Roseimaritima multifibrata: one gene and its partner. The main gene of each other region encodes a partner of the protein of the gene in region 2 in a complex. Links are inferred from orthologs where the notes say so. Each region holds a gene or a part of one and is shown on either strand. Other genes may lie near its edges.

What was found.
Region 1: the proteins of mnmG (region 2) and FF011L_RS08150 are in contact, whole or in part, in a solved structure (PDB 9HIP), measured with the Escherichia coli proteins. The link is inferred for Roseimaritima multifibrata from one-to-one orthologs.

Annotation. Positions count from the first base shown.
Region 1 is NZ_CP036262.1:2,223,342-2,232,144, reverse strand. Bases 5,176-8,175 are described here. They hold FF011L_RS08150 (tRNA modification GTPase), read right to left. Parts: upstream 7,354-8,175; coding sequence 5,998-7,353; downstream 5,176-5,997. Other genes in these bases: FF011L_RS08145 (EF-hand domain-containing protein), read right to left, coding at 7,350-8,175; FF011L_RS08155 (hypothetical protein), read left to right, coding at 5,715-5,996; FF011L_RS08160 (hypothetical protein), read left to right, coding at 5,176-5,362. Also shown: FF011L_RS08165 (cadherin domain-containing protein), read left to right, coding at 1-4,358; more of FF011L_RS08160, read left to right, coding at 4,559-5,175; more of FF011L_RS08145, read right to left, coding at 8,176-8,711. UniProt on the Escherichia coli protein: Exhibits a very high intrinsic GTPase hydrolysis rate. Involved in the addition of a carboxymethylaminomethyl (cmnm) group at the wobble position (U34) of certain tRNAs, forming tRNA-cmnm(5)s(2)U34.
Region 2 is NZ_CP036262.1:6,469,924-6,478,650, forward strand. The notes cover bases 2,725-5,648. They hold mnmG (tRNA uridine-5-carboxymethylaminomethyl(34) synthesis enzyme MnmG), read right to left. Parts: upstream 5,152-5,648; coding sequence 3,298-5,151; downstream 2,725-3,297. Other genes in these bases: FF011L_RS23455 (hypothetical protein), read left to right, coding at 5,423-5,648. Also shown: FF011L_RS23435 (Na+/H+ antiporter NhaC family protein), read right to left, coding at 1-304; FF011L_RS23440 (sensor histidine kinase), read right to left, coding at 338-1,636; FF011L_RS23445 (response regulator), read right to left, coding at 1,670-2,257; more of FF011L_RS23455, read left to right, coding at 5,649-7,828; FF011L_RS23460 (hypothetical protein), read right to left, coding at 8,283-8,696. UniProt on the Escherichia coli protein: NAD-binding protein involved in the addition of a carboxymethylaminomethyl (cmnm) group at the wobble position (U34) of certain tRNAs, forming tRNA-cmnm(5)s(2)U34.

The DNA of each region.
Region 1 (8,803 bases), 4.2 Mb from region 2 along the record:
TCGAATCAGGCAATGCCTCCGCCTCCGTCGTTCTGACTGGTACCGTCGATGCAATCAATCAACTGCTAACAGGCACAAGCTCTGGAACGGTTTCCTACCTTAACGATAGCGATACCCCAGCGACATCGACGCTTATCTCGGTCACCGTGAATGACCATGGAAATTCAGGCTCCGACCCTGGCACGACGGGCGATGCGAACAGCGAAGTCGGCATCAACGAACAAACCATTCAAATCATGGCGATCAACGACGCACCGTTTAATTCGGGAACGCTTCCTGCCAACGTTGTGGTCACCGAGGACGTCAAAAGCAACATCGATTTATCGGGCGTACAGATTGCCGACGTTGACCATGCCAACGGACTATTGACGGTCACCATTGCAACGGCCCGAGGAGGCAGTTTGTATGCAACAAGTAGCGGAGGGGTCGTGATCGGGGGTACAAGTTCATCGTCGCTGACGCTAACGGGATCACTGACGAATCTAAATAGCTATCTCGATACGATCAGCAATATCCAATACCTCCACCAAACAGCCGACACGGCAGGAAACAATGCCGACAGCGTTTCGGTTGCTGTCAAAGACAACGGAAACACAGGCTTCGGCGGAGGAACCGACCAAAATCTGGGGTCGATTCGCGTCGATATCACACAGGTAAACGACGCTCCATCCGATATCAACCCGAATTCCTTTTCGGTTAACGAAAACGTTGACACCTCTTTGGGACAAGTCGTCGGAACGCTGACGGCCGTCGATCCCGATGCAGGTGATTCTTTTGTCTTCTCCATCGACGGCGGAGCAGATGCAGGCAATTTCACCATCAATTCAAACAACTTAATACTCAACGATGGCCTGCTGGACCACGAACGGAAGGATCACTACACCGTCGACGTGCTGGCCACCGATAGCGGCGGAAGCCAGTACAGCAAAACACTGACGGTCTTCGTTGCCGACATCAACGAAGCACCGACCGACATCACGCCACATTCATTCTCAATCGATGAAAACACCGACACCAATAACGGTGTCAACGTAGGGATCCTTACCGCGGATGACCCCGATTCAGGTGAAACGTTTACCTATGCAATTATCGGCGGAACCGACCAAACAAAATTTACTATCAGCGGCGATCGACTAACCCTGGACGACGGCATCCTGGATTATGAAAACCAGAACAGCTACAGCGTCGATGTCCAGGTCACCGATAGTGGCGGAAACCGTCACAAAGAGAAAATTTCCGTAAACGTCATCGACATCAATGAAGCGCCCACCGACATTAATCCAAATACCTTTTCCGTAAGCGAGAACACGAATACGACGGGGGGGTACAGCGTCGGAACCCTTACAACGACCGACCCGGATTCCGGAGAAACGTTTTCGTACTCGATCAGCGGCGGATCCGACCAAGCGAAATTTTCCATCAGTGGCGACCAGTTGTCGCTGGACGATGGGATCCTGGACCATGAAAGACAGGCTACCTACGAAGTCCAGATCCTGGTTACGGACGGTGCCGGAAACCTTTTCCGAGAAACCATCTCCGTCAACGTTGATGACATCAACGAAACACCCACCGATATCACCCCAGATGCGTTTAACGTCACAGAATTGACGAACACTTCCGGTGGGCTCATCCTGGGAACGCTAACAACCGTCGACCCCGATTCAGGAGAAACCTTTGCCTACACGATCAATGGAGGGCCAGACCAAGCGAATTTTTCCATCAACGCCGACCAACTGATCTTCGATGACGGCGTTCTTAATCGTATGCGGCAAGCGACCTACCTGGTTGATGTGCAGGTGATCGATGGAGCGGGACACACTTACAGCGAAACGATTTACGTTAACGTAAGTGAAGTCAACGAAGCACCGACGGCCATCCTTCCCAGCGCGTTCAATGTCGATGAAAACATCGATACGGCTGGCGGATACCGTGTCGGAACCTTAACGGCGGCCGACCCGGATTCTGGCGAAACCTTCACCTATTCAATCACTGGCGGCGCCGATCAAGCCAAGTTCTCCATCGCTGGCGACCAACTGATTCTAACGGACGGACACCTGGATCATGAAAGGCAAGCAACGTATGACGTCCAAGTCCAGGTAACCGACAGCGGGGGCAACACCTACAGCGATACCCTTTCCGTCGACGTGAATGACATCAACGAAGCGCCGACCGCAATCGTTCCCGATGCATTTAGTGTTATCGAAAATACCGATACGGCCAGCGGCTACAGCGTTGGGACACTGACAACCATCGATCCGGATTCGGGCGATACGTTCGCATACTCGATCAGCGGTGGCTCCGACCAAGCTAAGTTCTCGGTCGCTGGCGACCAACTGATTTTGACCGATGGGATCCTCGATCATGAAAGGCAAGCGGCCTACGACGTTCAGGTCCTGGTGACCGATGGTGCGGGGAACACTCACAGCAAAAACATTGCCATTGCAGTAAGCGACAGCAACGAAATGCCTACCGCAATCCTTCCCACTGCGTTTAACGTCGACGAAAACATCGATACCGCTGGCGGAATCAGCGTGGGGACATTAACGACCGTCGACCCAGATTCTGGCGAAGCGTTTGTGTACTCGATCGCCGGCGGAGCCGATCAAGCCAAATTCTCGATCACTGGCGACCAATTGATCTTGACCGATGGAATCCTGGATCATGAACGGCAACCGACCTACAACGTTCAGGTCCTGGTTACCGACAGCGCGGGAAACACTTACAGTGAAGCCATTGACGTTGACGTACGCGACATCAACGAAGCGCCGACGGCCATTCTTCCTTCCACGTTTAGCGTCGACGAAAACACCGACACGTCTAGCGGATTCAGCGCTGGCACTCTGACCGCCATCGACTCTGATTCAGGTGACACGTTTCGTTATTCAATCGCCGGCGGCGTTGACCAAGCAAAATTCTCGATCGATGGCGACCAACTGGTCCTAACGGACGGAATCCTGGATCATGAACGACAGGCAACGTATCAGGTACAGGTCCTTGTTACCGATAGCGAAGGCAACACTCACAGCGAAAACATTTCCGTGGACGTGAGCGATGTCAACGATGCTCCGACAGGCATCACCCCGAATCAATTTGCCGTTTCAAAGACGACCGATACATCGGCAGGAATTGTCCTGGGGGAACTGATCACTAGCGACCCGGATCTGATCGATCATTTCCGCTATGAAATAGTTGGGGGTATTGATCAGGCTGAATTCAGTCTGGGAGGTGCCGCTGGCGCAACATTGCTGTTCCAAACGCCAGTCCTAGACGTCGCCAGTCAATCGGAATACCAGGTCCTCCTCCGCACGACCGATGCAGGCGGTTTATCGGCAGAACAATTTATCACCGTGCGGATCATCAACGATAACTCGGCGCCCGAGGCGGTCCCTGATTCCTACACCACCAACTACGGCACATCGATCACCCTCTCCTCACCAAACCCATTGGCAAACGACAGGGACGCCGAAGGGGACGACCTATTCATCACGATGGTTACTCCCCCCGCGCATGGTCAGCTTTCTCAAACGCCAAACGGCGAATGGTTGTACACCCCTTCTTCAGGATTTATCGGAGAAGATGTCTGGTACTACCGTGCCTTTGACGGGAACCAAGAAAGCAATCTGACGCACGTTACGATTCGGGTCCAAGCGATCGCAGGTCCTGGATCCGGATTCGCTTCGGGAGCAAGTTCCAATCCAGGATCGTCCTTAGGATCGAGAGATCCAGGACCAATTGGTGTCGGGAATGACAGCGAATCATCCGACAATGGTGACCGGGACGATTCCACCGAAAACTCTCCTGGCAACAACGAAACCCCGCTGCTTATTAATCCCTATGCCCCTGACAACTCAGGAAGACGGGACCATCATTCCGGTGACGCTGACGCTCCCGTTGGCTTGGCAGAATCGGATCACGACCGTGAAAATGGCGACCGCACAAAACCGCTTTTCAATCGCAGGTCCGAACTGGAATCTTGGGAAACACTCGTCGATTCCCACGCCCATTCGGGGCGGAACCTACAAATGAGCGAGTTGGAACTTGCCCAGATCCGAGACCTTTTGCAACAAGACATTGCTCAGGCGATCTCCTGGCATCAATGGGACGACTACATGCGACAGGACCATGCTGACAGTGTCTCGATCAGTATTGGTGCCGTTGGCGTCAGTGCAGGCCTTGCCTCCCTGGGATATGTCGCTTGGCTCCTTCGCGGCGGTGCGTTCGTGACAGCCGCCCTCAGTTCTCTACCTGCATGGCGCATGTTAGATCCGTCCACCATTCTGGAAAGCTATCGCCAATCGTCCGACGATTTAGATTCCACCGAACAACTTTTCAACGTTACCCCTGACGTCAAAAAATAAAACAATTTCTGCTTTGAAGGGGATTCAGGGCAGTTCACCGGCGCAAAGACGATGCCAGCTCTCTGAGGCAACAAATCCTTTTGGTGCTGCCGTTGGCTCGCACACACTTCCCTCTGTTTTAGGCAAGGGCGATCCGAAGGAGGGTCGATTTTACCGCGACGCAAGGAGAATCACCTTCTGTCGCGGTAACGCCAGCAAAAATGGCCACCACGAACGTTATCAATCTCGCAGAAGATTCGAATGGGAAAAATACGGCTTTTCAAATTGGTCTTGCGGCCGAGGACCGTTTCTTACGAATCTACCCCGGCAGAGTCTCCGATCGGTGCGGAGCGAAACAATTGCTAGCAAGGACGTTTTGCGTGACGCGGTATTGGCAACCCACTAGGCCACTCATCTGGATCCTCTTATGCAGCGTATTGCTGCTGAGTGGTTGTGGTCGACTGCTGTACCGAGTGAAAACTCCCGTCCCACAAACCTACGTTCCCAATCCGCTGGAATTGCCGCCCGTCGCAGACGATTTCGTTTGGCTGCAAGTTGTTGATGTTGTCGACGATTACTTCCATGTGCAACGCGAAAGACCTGTCCAGAACCATCCTGGCCTGGTGATGGAAGGACGACTGGATACGTCCTATCGTGTTGGTGCGTCGATTTTTGAACCTTGGCGTAAGGATAGCACCAAGGGATTCGAACGATGGCAAAGCACGCTTCAGTCGATTCGCCGCCGTGCAACGGTCTTTGTCCGTCCCAATGGCACCGGGTACCAGATTGAAGTCGTCGTCCAGAAAGAACTGGAAGACACAAACCGGGGCATGGAAGCGACCGAAGGTTTAGCATCGCGGCGCAACGATGGTACCGTCGAGCGTTCCAATGACGTTTTGCCATCGACGCAAACGACCCTTGGCTGGATTCCGCTGGGACGCGACGCCACTTTGGAACAATCGATTTTGCAAGATATTCAAGGGCGTATTACCAAAGCCGATCGCAAAAAAATCTTGCATCATTAATGGCCGATCTCCGCGAACGCTTTCGCATCCATGCGAACGTCCCGGCCGATTGCTTTCTGCGAATTCTTTAAAGGGATTTGGTGAATTCGCCAGAGAAATGGCAGCCTCTTTCTCCGCGGCGACGTTCGCGAATCCTACGGGTCGATCCTTGAGTCTATCTGCCAAGGATTTGCGATCTCCACGGCAATCAGACGGTTCTGTCCGCACGATCAACAAACTCGGGGACAATGCCATCAAAGTCGAACTTCGATCTTTTTTGGATGTTAATCTTGGCTGGACCAGAGGCCGATAGACATCGCATTCAAGGTTCGCTCGTTTGTTCTATCACACCATTTGATTTTGCCGACTGCATATGATCGCACTGCAACCAACCCAGATCGACTACACCGAACTAAGGCAATTGGTCACCAACGTCCTCGCGGACTTAGGCCAATTGGAACCAAACGCGTTCCCCCTAACAGAGCGAGTCGTCGTTAAGAAGGGAGAAGCATGCGGGATCTATTTTTGTCTGCATGGCCCCCGAAACGTCAAATTGACGGCGATCTGTGACCTACAGAAGAAAAACGTGATTTATTACGGCGGCACGGGGACTCGCGACAAAGAATCCGCGATACCGCTTCAGCGAGCCGCCTAAGCTATTTGCCGATACAAAACCGACTAAAGATTCGATCAAGAATATCGTCGGTATAAACCTCTCCGGTAACCTCGCCAATCGCGGCCAGTGCAAATCGCATCTCGGCCGCCACTAATTCTTGGCCTCCTTCGCCCACCGCGATGGTTACCGCGTCGTCCAGAGCGACAAGCCCACGCTGCAAAGAATCCGCACACCGAGCTGCGGTTCCGGCGATCCCTTTCAATTCACCAGCGGTCGACTGATCCAACAGTTCAGCCAATTCAGAGCGAAGCGTTTCGATCCCGCTTCCGGTTTCGCTGCTCGTTTCCAACCACCCTGATTCAGCAGGCGTTCCCCCCCCGCCTAAATCGGATTTCGTTTTTACCCAAACCGTTGGAATGGAATCGGCCGAGGCCAGCAGCGTCGATTCCGTTTCCGGGCGATCACTGCAAAAAACACGGATCGTCGCATGCTGTTCAATTCCCGCAGCCAGCTGTTGGGCTTCGCGTTCAATTGGATTCCGGCCTTCCTCCAGACCAGCCGTATCGGTCAGGCAAACCGTATGGCCATTCAATTGACAAACGACCTGTACCGAATCGCGAGTCGTTCCAGCGATATCCGCGACGATGGCCGCCTCTTCCCCCGAGAGTGCATTCAACAAGCGACTTTTCCCGACGTTGGGACGCCCGCGGAGCACAATCAGCGGCAGGTCTTTCGAGGAGACTCGACTGGACATTTGCTGCTGAACGGCCAGCAAGCGAGACTGAATGCTCCCGAGCGATTCAACCAGCTCTTGGGTCGAAATGAATTCGATATCCTCTTCAACGAAATCAAGGCCAGCTTCTAGGTGCGACAGTAGGCCAAGCAATTCTAGGCGGATGTCCTGTAGCGGTTCCGACAGCCCACCGGCCAACTGATGGAGCGCAAACTGCAGCGATTGCTGATCATCGGCATCGATAACCCCCAGCACGGCTTCGGCCTGAGTCAAATCAAGCCGACCAGCCAAGAAGGCTCGCAGTGTAAACTCCCCTGGCCTTGCGGGTCGAGCGCCTGCATGCACCAGAGCTTCCACGGCAGCATCCAGCAACGGCAAGCAGCCGGGCAGATGCAATTCCGCCGCCGGTTGCCCTGTATAGCTTTTCTCCGTTGGCCACAACAACGCGGCGCCTGCGACGTCCCCTAAGGGAGCCGGCAACTGAAAAACCCCTTCGATCCGCTTTCCCATGCGTTCCGGAAAAGGTTCGTCGCTTACCAGTAATTTGGCAACGACAGACAGGGCAGCCGGTCCGCTGACACGGACAATCCCGCGGGCGGCTCCAGAGGGGGCCGAAGCGACCGCACAGATGGTTTCTTCCGTATCCAGCACGTTGGCTATCATTTCTTCTGAAGCAGGTAATCGGTGTATTCTTCCACCGTAATTTTATTGTCCTTGTTCCTATCGGCGGGAGAAGGATCGATCAGCATTTCCTTCCACTCCGAAGCTTGAAGGGCACCATCTTTATTCGTGTCATTCTTGTCGATGATACGTTTTGCATAGCTCAGGTATTTCGCGCTCCGGTCGTCTCCACCGGCACCCGCACTAGACGATGCCCCCGACGAAGTCCGGCTGCTCCCCCCACTTGAACGTTTGCTGCTAGATGCGGTGCGGCTTTCGTCCCCGGTACCACGTTCCTCTTCCATCGATTCGCTGCGAGCTTCAGAGCGGAATTCTGCCAATGTAATGGCCCCATCTTTGTTGTGGTCGAGGGCATAGAATTCGCGCACCTTTTCTTCACTCCACTCCGCAGCAAATTCGCTCATCAAGACTTGCAGGTCACCATTCTCGTCACGTTCTTTAAAAAGGTCGGGCAATTCGTCACCGGAATCGGGGTACCCTAAATTTCTGAACGATTTGGCTCCGTTGTAGATATCGACCACTTCGTCTTCGTCTCGGCGGCGATCATCCCGGCGACGTTCGGTTTGGCGATTCTCTTCAGTTGCTTTGACTTCGCGTCGTCGTCCATTGCGAACAGCCAGTTCGGACGCCGAAAGTTTTCCATCGCGATTGCGATCGAAATCCATTGGATTCCCTTCCCAGCGACTACTCAATTCACTGGAGTTAACAAATCCGTCTCGGTTGCGGTCGTAGCGGCGCACCAATTCCGCTGCGGCCCGTTCATCCTCTTCGGTAACCGTCACATCAAACAGGGCAGCTGCGGACCCAAATCCAGGAATGGGTTCAAGCATGACTTCCTCGCCAAACCCGGGGACAAGCAACTCGGTTTCCAGCGCCGATTTCTGCTCGGTCGTGGAACTGGTTTCACCTCGACCGCGGGAGATTGACTCCGAAAGATCCTTGATCGAAATCGGACGGTCGATTTTGATTTGCGGGTGATCGCGTTGAATACGGGCAAGCATGAATTGAGCCGGTCCTTCCCGCTCATCCATATCGATCATTCCATTGCCGTTGCGGTCCAGCCGTTTCAGGAATTCGCTCGGATCGAAACCGCCTCGGCCTCGATCGCCTCCTCGCCCGCGGTCATCACCACCGCGGCCGCGGTCGCCGCCACGACCTCGGTCATCGCCACCGCGTCCACGATCGCCCCCCCGGTCACCTCCTCGATCGCCTCCACGTCCACGATCATCGCCCCCACGCCCTGGGGGCTGGGCAATCGCGACCTGCTGACAGACTAATCCACCAGCAAGCACCAGCAGAGCAACCGATTTACAGAAGGAATACAATTGGATGCGGAACATCGATTTGGCTCGGAAAGGACCAGAGAAGAAAACAAAAGGATGCTTCAATCCCAGTTCGATGGCAGGCGTTTGGGCCGAAGCAGCCGTGAAAC
Region 2 (8,727 bases):
AGACTCCGGTCATTCCACCTAGCAAGAGGCTAAAGACCAGCACTCGAATGTGATCAAAATCGAACACCGAAAAATAGAGGTGGCTTCCCAGGTACCCTAGCGAACGCAGCGGAAACGAACCGCGGAACGCTTCGGGCAGCATGCTTCCTTCGCCAAACGGTTCCGGTGAAACCGGCAATCGCCACGCCAGCAACAGGGCCCCAACCACCACCGCAATCCCTAGCGAGGCCAACACTCGTCGCGTGATGATCGCCAAGAGAATGGCGATGGCCGATGGCAGCAGACTAAGAATTCCAAACGTCACGAGAGGCCATTCAATCGAATTAGTGCAGAGGAATCAGCGATTCAGAAACCAAAAGCGAGCCACACAGCCCGCGATCGCGCTATTCAGCGTCGCATCGCCGCCATGCAATTTGGCAACCCGATAGACCCTGCACAACCCCAGCCCTAAGCCTCGACCGGCTTCGCGGCCGCTGTAATAAGGATCAAACGCATGACGCCGCGATTCTTCGGACAGACCGGGACCACTATCGGACACGCGGACCCAGACCTTGCCATCACGTTCGCCCCAGTCGACGAGGATCTGCCCGCCGGTGCCAATCGCTTCGACCGAATTTCGCAAGAGAGCCGCCACCGCATCATGGATCATCGCACGATCTGCCTGACACTGAATGCCTGGCGCCGGTTCGACCGACAAACGAATCGAAAGGGATGCACACGTATCTTGATACGACTGCACGACCTCCGAGACGACGCTTCCCAAATCGATCTTTTCGACACTGGGCTGCGGCGGATGTGCATAGAACATGACATCGGAAATCATCTCGTGAGCACGCATCGCCTGGTCGACGACTCGCTGCAAAGAGGCTTTGCGTTTGTCATCCGGTTCCGTCGACTTCAACTGTTCGCTTCGCGTCACAATGTTCGCAAGCGGATTGTTGATCTCGTGAGTCAGTCCATACGCAAACTGTTTCAACGAAGCCAATTTCTCATCGTGCAGAACCGTTCCGAAATGACTCCGCGTTCGCTCCTCACGCAACACCAACCCAGCAAGTCGATCCAGGGCAAGAGGCTGCGGTTCGTATCGGGGAAGCGGGCAAGAGGCATCCGCTTGCTTAAGATCCTCTGCATCCCCATCCTGGTGTGAATTGCCTGCGGTCGATTGCAATTGCGGCCAATAGGCTTGCCAACCGACCGGCGCGGGCGGCCCGGTTTGCTGCAACCACCGAGGTGCCGTCAGCAACCACTGGGAAACCGGTCTCTGCCGGCACTCCGCTGCTAGTTCTTGCCACTCCCGACGCATCGAAGCGGAGACTTCGGGGGCTGCTAAGAATCGATCGGGCTGTTGAAACCAGACCGGCAATCGAGCGGTCATCCAAGTCGCCAGACGATCCAGACCTAAACGGTCCGGGGGACGTTTACTGGCTCCGTCACAGCTCCGCAGCAATCCATAGATCAGGAAAGCCGGATCGCGCTGCAATAAATCGCGTATCGACGCCACGTGCTGCACGCGCGAAGCATGATCTGCAAGCTGACTTGCATCCATTAAAACGGCCGCCAACGTATTGGCAGTCGCCCCATCTAGCGGCAACCACCAGCGATGTTGTCCCCACCGCAAACACGGTAGTAACTCCATCACCGGGTCTCCTTGCTGTTTATTAAACGTAGCTTAACTTGGGATCGTGCGTTCGAGGTCAACCAATTCACATGCACGAATGATCAAATCATCAATCGCGAACGGTTTTTGCATAAAATCGTCGGCTCCAGCTTCTTTGAGCGATGCGACTTTATCCTGCTCAACCATCCCTGAAATACAAAGAATCTTAACTTGATCAAGGGCGGTGTCACTACGGACACGCTGGCACACTTCCTTACCGTTGATGTCGGGAAGCATGACGTCCAAGACGACTAGGTCGGGGCGAAATTCACGGACGCCCATCCCTGCATCAAAACCGTTGTTGGCGGTCCGGATATCGAATCGTTTGTCCCGCTCGAAGCCGTCCGAAATCAAATCGACCAAATCTTGATCGTCGTCCACGATCAGGACTTTTTTCTTCCCACTCTGCAGTGCATCGGTCGGAATTCCGTTCTCTTTCATAAAGCTGAACAGATGATCGCGTGGAATCCGCCGGAATTTGCTTCCAGGAACGCGAAATCCTCGAAGTGAACCGTTATCGAAACAGCGAATGATTGTTTGCTGGCTAACCTTGCAAATTTTCGCAGCTTCGCCCGTCGTAAAGACCGTCTTAGTGGTCATGGCAGAATTTATCCTCCCTGTGAGCGGCTTGCTTGTCCATTAACGTAACTCCCTTTAGCAAATTTCCGTTTCCCCGCACTACCACAATTCCGTGATAAACTGCGCTGAAACCGTAGGCGACAAGAACCCCCGCTCCTGCCTCAACCACCAAAATTGCCAAGCTGGCGGAATTATACCTAAACCACACCTTGGGTCAATATTGAAATTTACGCCACAACTCGTTGACACCAAAGCACTTAAGGACACACACGGTGTTTCTGACGGCAAAATAGGCAATTTTTACCGACCCCCAATTCGAGCGGAAGAGAGAACGCCAAGTTGATGGCGATACTAAAATGGCACTTCCCATCGGCTTGGTTAGATGAGCTGCGAAGCAAACTTTCGTAGCGGAATCGGCCCCATGCCAGCTTGCCTGGCATGAAGCAAAGATTTGAAGTTAGATCACATGCCTTAAATAGCTCACTCTCCGGTTCGGCTTGCCGCTGAAAGCGGCAAGCCGAACCGGTGGGAAGACGTGAGGATGACCTCTGCTAATTTCAAATCTTTCGTTCCTGTCGGATAAACCGACAAGGGGACGCTGTGCCAGGGCGTTTCGTTAATCAATGTTGGTTGCGTCTTCCGGGGCGAGCGCATGGGAAGCAAACAATCCGTCACGAATGCGACCGACCTCCCCCGAGGTGGAGAATTCAGCAAGCACGAGTCTCGGAGAGACTCTACTACGTGCCGTTTACATACGACCGATTTGCAGCTTCCCAAGCGGAATCAGCCCCATGCCAGCTTGCCTGGCATGGAGCAAAGATTTGAAGTTAGATCACATGTCTTAAATAGCTCACCCTCCGGTTCGGCTTGCCGCTGCTAATTTCAAATCTTCCGTTCCTGTCGGATAAACCGACAAGGGGACGCTGTGCCAGGGCGTTTCATTAATCAATGTTGGTTGCGTCTTCCGGGGCGAGCGCATGGGAAGCAAACAATCCGTCACGAATGCAACCGACGTCCCCCGCTAAGAAATGGGGATCGCGATATCGCAATCCGCTTCGCGATTAAACATCCCCTACTGGCTTTGATTTTGGTTTTCGATTTTCCAAATGAGCCATCAACAGCGCGATATCGGCCGGAGTGATTCCGCTGATCCGCCGAGCCTGAGCCAACGTGACCGGCTGGACCTTTGCCAGTTTTTGTTTGGCTTCATTTCGCAAAGGTTTAATCGATTCGAAATCAAACGCGGGGGGAATTTTGCGTTCGGCCAAGCGATGCTGCTTCGCCACATCTTCTTGCTGGCGGACAATATACCCTGCGTACTTAACGTCGTATTCAACCTGCTGAGCCGCTTCGGCGGGGATCGTGGCCAGTTCCGGTACATGCGACACGATCTGCTCCCACGTGACTTCAGGTCGTTTCAGATACCTGTCCGCGGGAGCTTTTTCAATGCGGCCCGCCTGCAACAGCTCCATACCGCGGGCAATATCGGACAACTTTTGATTCAAGCGATCCATTCGCGGCTGATCGGTCAGGCCGATCGAATGTGCCATCGGAGTTAGGCGTCTATCCGCGTTGTCTTGGCGAAGCAACAACCGATATTCCGCTCGACTGGTAAACATCCGATAGGGTTCATCGGTGCCGGACGTTACCAGGTCATCGATCAGAACGCCGATATAGGCTTCATCGCGTTGCGGCAGGAATAGAGGTTTTCCAGCAACCTGTAAGGCAGCGTTTGCTCCAGCAACCAACCCCTGTCCGGCCGCCTCTTCATAACCGGTCGTTCCATTGATTTGGCCCGCAAGAAAGAGCCCGGCAACTTTCTTCGATTCCAAGTGGGGCCAGAGTTGCGTGGGGGGCGAAAAATCGTATTCCACGGCATACCCATACCGCATGATTTGGGCATTTTCCAAACCGGGAATCTGCTTCATGATCTGATCTTGAACGTCCCGCGGCAGGCTGGTTGAAATCCCGTTCACGTAAATTTCGTGCGTCCGTCGTCCCTCGGGCTCGAGAAATAACTGGTGCTTATCTTTATCCGCAAAGCGAACGACCTTGTCTTCGATCGAAGGGCAGTACCGCGGTCCCTGAGAATCGATTTGCCCGCTGTACATAGGCGCTCGATGCAGGTTTGCGCGGATCAGATCATGGACCTTTTCATTTGTATAGGTGACGAAACAATCCATCTGCGGCGTCGGCAGCTGATCGGTCAGGAACGAAAACGGCTGCGGTTGATCATCACCGGGCTGGCGTTCGGTTTGGCTCCAGTCGATCGTCCTACCGTTCAAGCGTGGCGGGGTTCCTGTTTTGAAACGTTCCAGTTCCAATCCCAGATCACGAAGGGCTCCGCTAATTCCGCTGGTGGTCCCCTCCCCTGCGCGGCCTCCTGCGACCTGTTCTTCCCCGGTATGCATGATCGCTTTGAGGAAGGTGCCGGTCGTCAGCACAACCGTCGGCGCCTGGTATGTAACGCCCCCACGCACGTGCACGCCTCGGATCCGCGTTCCTTCGCTGGTCTGTTCGGTCCACAGCCCTTCGACGGTCTCTTGCAGCAGATCCAAATTCGGTTGGGATTCCACCAACCATTTGATTTCGTTTTGGTAGGCCTTTTTATCGGCCTGGGCGCGAGGGCTGTGCATCGCCGGCCCTTTGCGACAATTCAGCAGACGAAACTGAATTCCGGTCGCATCGATCGCTTTGCCCATCAACCCGCCAAGCGCGTCGACTTCACGGACAATCTGGCCCTTAGCCACTCCTCCGATCGCTGGGTTGCAACTCATCTGACCGACAGTGTCGATATTGGTGGTCAAAAGTGCGGTCCGGGCGCCCAAACGGGCGGACGCTGCCGCCGCCTCGGTACCAGCATGCCCTGCCCCGATCACGATCACGTCATAGTGCAGAACCGAAGAAGTCTTCAAAAAAACACCTATCAATCAAACGAAAAACGAAGGCTAAGCAACCACAAAAGGGGATGCACGCAACCCCCATAAAAAACCCCAACTATCAAACAATAAGTCTCAAGCCGGATAACCGTTCCTGCCGATGAAGACCGATGGATGGCCGCGACTCCATTTGGGACGATTCCTGCTGGAGTCGCAGGAGTGATTGTAGCCGGCAACACGCCTACAAAAAATCCTCCCGTCACTCTTCCTCAAGAGAACCAGCGCCGCGGAGGCGTTCGCCCCAATCATGCGAAAACACCTACGAGCCCTACTGATCGCGACCATCTGCTCGGTTCCCGTCGCAGCTCAGGCCCAGTATGGACAATCGCAGTACGGGCAATCGCAACCGGGACAAGTACCCTACACGCCCGAAGCAAACGCGGCCGCTCAAAACACCAATTTCGCTGCGCACGTGCCCCGGCCCAGTGGCCAGCCAACGCGCCCCCAAACTTCCGGTACCCAGCAAACGGAAGCACGAGGCATTTTCCTAAACGTTCCTCAGTTCGATATCCCATTCTCCGTCGCTTCGGTCGGAACGCAACCGCAAGAAGTCCAATTATATTTGTCGCGGGACGCTGGGGCGCGATGGGAATTGTTCGCACGGCAACCAGCCAACAGCCGGAATTTTCCCTTCACCGCCCCAGAAGATGGGGATTACTGGTTTGCCACGCGGACCATTGACGTCAGTGGTGCAGCGCACCCAGCGGGCCCCGTCCAGCCTCAACTGCGGGTGACGGTCGATACCGAAAATCCGAACTTGGAAGCACGTGCCGACGCCGACGGGAACGGCCAGGTCATCGTGGACTACCGGATCACCGACGTCGCTCCGGAAGCGAAAAGCCTTCGCGTTGAATACATGACCGATTCCGTCCGTCAATGGATGGCCGTCGATTCGGCTTCGCAGCCCGTGAACGAAGAGAAGCAAGGCGTTTCGGAAGGGCGATTGGTTTGGGTCCCCGAATCGGACTGGCGACATGTTTATATTCGCCTGATCGTTCGCGACCGGGCGGGCAATCAAACGGTCTTGACCCGTCAAGTCGAAAAACCGCGAATGGCTCGCCAAGAAATTCCTGCCAAACTGGCTAGTTCGCCACTCTTGCCGCCGCCACCGTTGCCCGATAACCAGCCACCGGTATACGCCAACCCGGCCGCCATCGAAGCGATAGCGGCAAGCCAGCGAAGCAACGGACCGCTGACCGGACATCCGCAGCGGTCAAACATGGCGCAGCAACCCTTCAATCCGGTCTACAACCCGCCGGCGCCGCGGCAACCAGTAGCCCAACAGGTTCAGCAGGCACCTGCCGCAGCGGCTCCAGCGACGCCAAATTGGCCCACTCCGTCAGCCTTTTCGCAGGCCGCCCCCGGCGCTGCCAACTTGCCAGCGACCGCAGCAAATGGGCAGGGAAACCCAACCCCGCCAGCTAGAGAAAATCGCTGGTCACCACCGGCAACGCAGTACGTTGCGCAAACCCCTTCCTCCCATACCATTCGTGGCATGGAAGGACCGTTGGCCAACAGTAATCCACAAACGACCAACGCCTATCCAACTTCCCACGACGCTCAAATTCCCACGGCAAACAATCCTTCGATGGAACGCAGCAGCGCTCCACCGGAATTTGGGCTGAATCCCCCGCTGTCGACTCGAACCAATCCAGAATCGACGCCAGCGGACGCCGGAACGCCAGCGAACTCAGAACCGCCAGCTCCGCGGACGCCCCAAGACGCACTGCGTCCCCTGGCGGTTGAAACGAGTGAGAATTCACGAACGCAACTCACAGCCTCGGGGCAGCGGACTTCGGCGTCGAACACTGAAATGGTTCCCACCCCGCCCGCCACCGCCGACACCTACACATCGGCCCCATCCCGCAGCACCCCAGCCACTTCCGCAAACGCGGACAACGAACCGACCGATACGGTCCAAAGCCAACGACCAGCATTGCAGTTTACGCAGTCGATCTCCGTCGATGACATGTTGGCGTCCGGTGCGGCGATCCGGCAGAGCGATACGCGTACGTTCAGCTTGGACTACGAAGTCGAATCGATTGGCCGCCAAGGTGTCGAGACCGTTGAACTGTGGGCAACCAAAGATGTTGGCAGATCCTGGACGCGATGGGACGCCGATCCGGACGGGCAAAGTCCATTTGACATTATCACCGGTGGAGACGGGGTTTACGGATTCCGAATCGTAGTCATCGGGCGAAACGGGCTGGCCAGCCCACGCCCACAGGCAGGAGAAGACGCGGACATCTTTGTCCTTGTCGACACCACCAAGCCTACGGTCCGAATCACCGGGGCTCGCTATGGCGAACAAGATGACACGGGAAAACTGCTGATCACCTACCAGTGCGAAGATTCCCAAAACAACCTGGCCCGACGCCCGGTAACCCTGAAATTTTCCGAAACCCCTCAGGGTCCGTGGACCACGATCGCAACCGGGCTGGAAAACGATGGCTTTTACGCTTGGCCCGCAGACCCAGAACTTCCCAGCAAGATCTACCTACGCGTCGAAGCGACCGACCGAGCCGAAAACGTCGGTCACGATACGCTCGACCAGCCGATCGCTGTGGAAGGGCTTGCCCCGCGAGCAAGAATTCGCGGATTCCAACCGGTGCACGAAGAGTCAGCGGAAGTTCCAGCGGCACGCTTCCGCTAAAGCGGTTTCTTCACGGGGTTTCCAAAACCCCGCGGCAGCCAAAATTCTGCCCCACCGCGTCACGGACTGCGGTATCGATCGGAAGCGAAGGGCGACAATCCCTAAATCAACAAGCCGGTCAGCGAGGGATCGCGTCCAGTCCTTACGGTTGCTCGCTTGCGAGTTTTGAAGTTGCGATATTTGGATGCATTCCCCTCTGCCTTTGTGTCGACCCTGCCTTTGTGTCGACCCTTCGGGCCTTACGTTAGCACGTTTTCCCATTCCGGGGGCTTCACCCCCGGCAGAGATTGTGTCGACCCTCCGGGCCTGGAAAGTACGGGAGCTGTTCGCTCTCCTGGAATAAGCCCCGTCAATGTCATCGCAGCATGGAGGGAAACATCTTGGGTTGATAATTCGTTACCAATAGATCCCGCGTCCCCAGGGGCTCGCGTTTGAACGAGGTGACGGAGAATCACTAGTCCTTCGACGTCATCGTGATGTCGTGTTCCAAGGCGTCCGCAGCCACTGTGATCCGCAGCACCGAAGCTCGGTTGTATTTGCCCGGGATGGTTTCCTTTCGATCAATATCTAAGCCACGCTCTACCTCTTCGGCGGTTGGATTTTCTTTCCGCACTTCTTGAGGGGACGTCACCTGGACGGCCAACTCGCCTGGCGAAACCTCTGCGGTGTACTCACCGTCGATGATTTCGCCGCCACTGGTCGTCCCTTGGCCGCTGACCGGCATGAAACTGATCGTGCCAGAGTTGACCGGTTCTCCATCCATCGTGACCTTCCCCGAAATGTCAAGCATTCCATTATCAGGCGTGCATCCGGAAAGCACAAAAACGCAGATCGACAGCAAAAGCAAGGAAATACGAGGCAGCAACATCACAACATCCATTCAGGTAAATACCAAAACA